Regions from separate parts of the Spirosoma liriopis genome, predicted to be linked through region 2. Evidence: riboswitches for the same ligand, from Rfam matches in the RefSeq annotation. Region 2 holds a riboswitch; the other holds the start of a gene.
What was found. A riboswitch is a leader RNA that binds a small molecule or an ion and turns the genes downstream of it on or off. The one in region 2 is predicted to bind cobalamin.

Region 1: it holds a riboswitch for cobalamin, as region 2 does, so the genes downstream of both, M0L20_RS02340 (TonB-dependent receptor plug domain-containing protein) here and M0L20_RS24825 (cobyrinic acid a,c-diamide synthase CobB) in region 2, are expected to answer to the same signal.

Annotation. Positions count from the first base shown of each region.
Region 1 is NZ_JALPRF010000001.1:554,181-557,282, forward strand. It holds gene M0L20_RS02335 (M16 family metallopeptidase) at 1-1,375, shown strand, start outside; cobalamin riboswitch at 1,482-1,671, shown strand; gene M0L20_RS02340 (TonB-dependent receptor plug domain-containing protein) at 1,816-3,102, shown strand, end outside.
Region 2 is NZ_JALPRF010000006.1:115,107-118,208, forward strand. It holds gene M0L20_RS24815 (cytochrome c biogenesis protein CcdA) at 1-572, opposite strand, end outside; cobalamin riboswitch at 690-896, opposite strand; cobalamin riboswitch at 942-1,144, shown strand; gene M0L20_RS24820 (hypothetical protein) at 1,107-1,313, opposite strand; gene M0L20_RS24825 (cobyrinic acid a,c-diamide synthase CobB) at 1,303-2,673, shown strand; gene cobN (cobaltochelatase subunit CobN) at 2,679-3,102, shown strand, end outside.

The sequences.
Region 1 (3,102 bases), on a different contig from region 2:
GAAAAAAATAGTCATAATCATAACCGCCTTGCTTATAGCGGGCGTGTCGCTGGCGCAGACATTCAAAGTGCCACCTTACCAGAAGTTTAAACTCAAAAATGGCTTGACCGTCTACCTGATGGAACAGCGCGAAGTACCGCTGATCAACGTGTCGGTGGTCTTCGACGCGGGCGCTGTGCAGGATGGCAACCGCTACGGCCTGGCCAATATGACCGCTGATGCCCTTTTGTTTGGCAGCTCCAAGTACACCAAAGCGCAGCTGGAAGAAAAAGCCGAATACGTGGGAGCCAGCGTAGACACCTATGGCGGAAAGGAAGTAGCGAAACTAACGGCTTCATTTGCCGTGAAAGATCAGGATCTGCTCTTCGACATTATTCAGGACGTAATCACCAAACCGACTTTCGACAAAGGCGAGTTCGATAAATACAAACAGCGGCAACTGCTCCAGCTAACGCAGCAAAAAGAAAGTCCGCGCGCGGTTGTCAATTCGTATTTCAACCGGTTCGTATTTGAAAACCACCCGTATGCCAACCCGATTTCGGGAACCCCTTCGTCGGTGTCGGCCATTACAGCGAATGACGTTCGGCAGTTTTACCAAAAAAACTACACCACCGACCGTGCTGCCATCGCCGTTGTAGGTGACTTCAATACGGCTGCCATGAAAAAGCGGATTACCGATTTGTTCGGTAACTGGAAAACAGCTGCGGCTACCTCACCCAAACTAACGGACCCGACCGTTTCGTTCGACAAAAATCGGGTCTTGCTGGTCAACAAAGACGATGCTCGCGAAACGACCTTTTTGATTGGCGGCAAAGGCATTACGCAAAACAACCCGGACTATATTCCGGTCGTAGTAGTCAACACCATTCTGGGCGGTCGGTTTACGTCCTGGCTCAACGACGCCTTGCGCGTAAATTCAGGATTGACCTACGGGGCTGGTAGCCGGTTCGGTACGTTCCGCAACAGCGGTACCTTCGCCATTTCGACGTTTACGAAAGTGAGTACCACCACGGAGGCCATTGATATGGCCCTTCAGGTACTGGACAGCCTGCACCGCACGGGTATCGACGAGAAAACGCTGCTTTCGGCTAAAAACTACGTCAAAGCCGATTTCCCGCCCCGATACGAATCCGCCGGTTCGCTGGCCGACCTGCTGACGGATATGTTTAGTCTGGGTTTTGACGAGTCGTTTATCAACAATTTCCAGAAGAATGTCGATGGGTTGACGGTAGCGAAAACGCGGCAGATCATCGATCAGTATTTTCCGAAAAACAACCTGCAATTCGTGCTGATCGGCAAAGCGGATACCATCCGCGAAAAGGTCAAGAAATACGGCACAATCACCGAAAAGGAAATTAAGGCCGACGGCTTTTAAATAACGCGCCCATCTGGTCCCCCCTCGAATACACTGTCCGGTAAATTCGTACCGACACATTGATTCAGGACGGACCGGATGGCCGTCTTACGCGTTTATGGCCTATCTTTGTCCGCTCGTTTCAGGTTTGCCCTTCTCGTAAGGGTGATTAAAAGGGAACACCGGTGTAAATCCGGGGCTATTCCCGTAGCTGTAAGTTCTGATTACCAGCCGATAACTAAAAAGCCACTGCCGTTTGGCGGGAAGGCGTTGTCGGTAGAACAAGCCAGAAGACCTGCCTCAAACGAATTCATGATTCGAGCTTTCGGGTAAAAAGCCGGAGATGAAAGACAGTTCGGTTAGGTGGCGCGTCACCTGTGCGGTCACAAACGAGCAACGGTTCGTTTGTCTTTTATTTCAGTTTCCGACAGCTCATTACTTAATCTCATTTTACCTGATTAATGATGAGCAAAATCAGTACATTTCTTTCGGCGGCTCTGGCCGTATCCTCCCTGTCCGCTCTGGCGCAGGACAATCCACAAGTTCCTTCTTCGAACTCGGTTCAACTGGATGCCGTGACGGTCACGGCCAACAAGATTGAACAAAAGCTTTCTCAAACCGGCAAAGTCGTTACGGTGCTGTCTGACTCGGTATTGCAACGCTACGCAACACAATCCGTGAGCGAACTGCTGTCGCGGCAGGCCGGTCTGCAAATCGTCGGTTCGAATGGACCACTCGGCACCAACACGGACATTTTTCTACGGGGAGCCTCAGCCGGTAACACGTTGATTCTGCTGGACGGACTGCCGGTTTACGATCCGTCTGGCGTAGCGAACACCTTCGACCTGAACTTGCTGACAGTGGGCGAGTGCGACCGGATCGAAATCTTACGGGGAGCGCAATCAACCAGTTACGGTTCCGATGCAGTGGCGGGCGTCATCAACATTTTTACGAAGCGCGCGAGCAGCAATGCCGTTGGCCGTAAGCCGTTTGGCGTGAATGCAACGGTTAACTACGGTACGTACAAAACCTTTCGGGGAAGCGTGGGCGTAAGCGGCCAAACCAATAGGCTATCGTACAACGTGCAGTACACCCGGCTGTCGTCGGCGGGTTTCTCGTCGGCCACCGATCCCACCGGCACAAATAATTTTGACAAGGATGGTTACCGGCAGAACGCCTTACTGGCCAATTTTGCGTTTCAAGCAACGTCACGGCTTACGCTGAAAGTACAGGGTTTGACGACGGCCTACTCCGCCGACATCGACGCCGGAGCGTTTGCCGATGATAAAGATTTCACGTTCAAGAGCCAGTTCAAGCGGTTAGCGACCGGCTTCGATTACAAGCACGCCCAGGGCAAACTGTCGTTTAACTATAGCATTGGTGATAGCCGCCGGACGTTTAAGAACGATTCGACAGCGGTTGAGCCGAACGCATCGGAGATTTACTCGTACCAGCAATACGGGGGGCTAGCTCACTTTGCGGAAGTGTATCACAACCTGAAGCTGGGTTCCTGGAGCGAATTGCTGACCGGTGCGGATTATCGTTTTAGCAACACCGACCAAAGTTACCTGTCGATCAGCCAGTACGGTCCTTACCAGTCACCACCCATTGGAAAAGATACCGCCCGTGTTGGGCAACTTGGTGTGTATGCCACGGCCATCCTCACCCCCTACCGAGGTCTTTCGGTCGAACTGGGTGGTCGCTACAACCGGAATTCGTTGTACGGAAACGTGTTTACGTACTCGTTT
Region 2 (3,102 bases):
TAATTGACAAGCCGAATGGTTTGCCGCCACGTATCGACCACCCTTGTCAGCGAAAAGGCCAACAGATACCCGTAAATGGTCATGGCGACAATGATACCAGCGCTTTGTAACACGATAATCCAGACGGCGGTAGAAGCGTCACGGGCGGCCAGGGTCAGCGCAACGGTACAGGCACCTCCCGTACCGGCCAATCCATGAACCATGCCGACCCAGAACGAGCGGCTGAACGACGTGTTGGGAGACGCCTGAACGTGCTCGTGCGCTTGCTGATGATTCCGTCGGATGGCGACAATGCCCAGCCAGATCATCAACGGTCCAACGGCCAGTTCGACTTGTTCGGCAATATTCAGCGACAGCGCCGATTTGAACAACAGAATCAGGCAGGAAAAAAGAATCAGCGTGAACGAATGGCCCAGCGCCCAATGCGACGACCGCCAGATAACACGCCAAATATGGTATTTAGCTTGTTTGTTTTTTTCGGAGGCCAGTACCGATACGGCGGCCATGTGGTCGGGTTCAAAGGAGTGCTGAACACCGAGGAGAAGTGAATCCAGCAAAAGAGGATTGATCATGCGTCTGCGCTACTAAATGAACCATTGATTGGCCTGCGGAGAACGCACACAAAAAGCCGATGTACACCCGGAGGGGTGCCGCATAATGCTCTCTGTTGCTTTTCGTCCCGAAAGCATTCCAGCTATTTGTTCAAGGCAGGTCTTCTGGCTCGTTCCGTTCTGACGCCTTCCCATTCGCAGTCGAACAGTGGCTAATTAAGTCAGAACCTTTTTGTGAACTATACAGCAGCGGGGACTGCTCCGATTTACACCATCGAAACGGTGCGACGGATTCCCTTTTAAGCGCTTCCCAGTAGAAAGCACACCCGTAAACAGCCACAAAAGTATAAAATATACCGTACCTTTGATGAGAATACGTTAACTACTTCATTTCCCCAACAGGAAAAGGGTTCTGCTCACGGGCAGATCAAGAGGGAATCGGTCAGGCCACCCCGGTGGTGTCAATCCGAACTGTCGCGCAACTGTACGTAACGTTACAAGTTGCTGCCCAACAATGTCCACTGGCTTTCCGGGCTGGGAAGGACGGCAGCAATGTTACAAGTCAGGAAACCTGCCCTTATTCTTGCTGACAATGCTTTCGCGGTCTGAAGCACGGTCAAGCTTGGCGTACATTGTCGGCCCTTTTTTGGGTACCGGAATGATGGGTTTATTGTACCCATAGCCTGGCTGGCTGTCCCCCTCCCGTTCGCATGGCGAAATGCAGCCTGACGTTTTTTTAAACGGGTTGTCAATGGAACGCATGCCTGATCTAGACGAATTTTCGCATTTTTTGCTGGCAGCGCCATCCAGCGGTTCCGGCAAAACAACGCTGACGCTGGGATTGCTACGGGCACTTTCGGATCGGGGCCTGCGGGTACAGCCGTTCAAGTGCGGGCCTGACTACATCGACCCCTATCATCACCGAACGGCAGCCGGTACGGCAAGTATCAACCTGGATCTGTTCATGGCGTCGCCGGAGCACGTGACCGAGTCGTATCAACGCTATGCCAGCGGTGCCAACGTGGCCGTGACCGAAGGCGTGATGGGCTTGTTCGACGGCTCGAATCGAATGCAGGGCAGTAGCGCAGCACTTGCCGAATTGCTGACTATTCCCGTCGTGCTGGTCGTCAACGCCAAAGCAATGGCTTACTCGGTGGCTCCATTGCTGTACGGGTTCAAAAACTTTTACAAAGGCATCAACCTGGTCGGGGCGATCTTCAACTTTGTCGGATCAGAATCGCATTACCGCTTTCTGGCGGAGGCTTGTACGGACGTAGGCGTCGAAGCGCTGGGTTATCTACCGGCAAATCCCGAATTTACCATTCCGTCCCGACATCTTGGTCTGCATATCTCTACCGAAACGGATTACGAACGCATCATTCAGACTGTTGCCGACGCTATTCCAAAGACAATCGATGTAGACCGCTTACTAGCGATTACCCGCGCCCAACGGTCAGAACGCACCACAATGTCTACGGCAGAACCTGTATCGGACCGGCGCATCAGCGTAGCCCGCGACGAGGCATTTACGTTTGCTTACGAGCAGAACCTAGACGTACTCGCTCGCTTCGGTCGCGTTACATTTTTCAGCCCATTGCACGATACATCACTGCCCGAAACGGATTTTTTGTACCTCCCCGGCGGCTATCCGGAACTGTACGCGCAAACGCTGGGCGACAACGACACCATGCGGGAAAGCATTCGGGCCTACTGCCAATCGGGCGGATTAACATACGCCGAATGTGGTGGGCTTATGTACCTCGGTCATCATATTGAAGATAAACAGGGCGCAGTTTTTCCAATGGTGGGAGCCTTACCGCTAACCACGTCTATGCGTACAGCGAAACTGACGCTTGGTTACCGCCGAGTGGACTGGAATGGATTGGCGCTGAACGGACACGAATTTCATTACTCAACGTTACAGGAATCAGTTTCTTCTGATTCACTCGCAACGATCACGAATGCGAAAGGGATTCCGGTCGAAACCAAATTGTACCGGGTCAGCAACACCTTCGCTTCGTACGTGCATCTATACTGGGGCAACAACCCGGCATTTATTCATCAACTTTTATCGGCATCTCTAGTCGATAAAAACAGAGCAACGACCGCCCTAGCGGACTAACCCTTATGGCTGACATCAAACGCCAGCGAGTAACCCGATCCGACGGTAAAGCCATAAACTTGGTTCAGCGCCGGGGGCACTTATCGTATTGCTACAACGCCTGTTGCTGCGGTCGCACCGACCGGGGGTACGCAGCCATTCCGGTCGAATTGTACAAAAGCGAGTGGATGCGTCGGAAGATTCGCAACGTCGTTCACATGACCAAAGGCGGGTGCCTCGGCCCCTGCACGCTGGCCAACGTGGTCACGCTGCTGTTCGATGGGCATTCAGTGTGGTTTCACTCCATCAATAGCGACTGGCAGATCATCGCCATTTTCGATTACATCGACAGCATGATTGCCGCCGACGGGTTTCTGGCCCCACCGGCTGAACTATCGGAATACGTTTTTCAATTTTACACCTGGAAAGGCTCCGAAATAGCGACCCAAC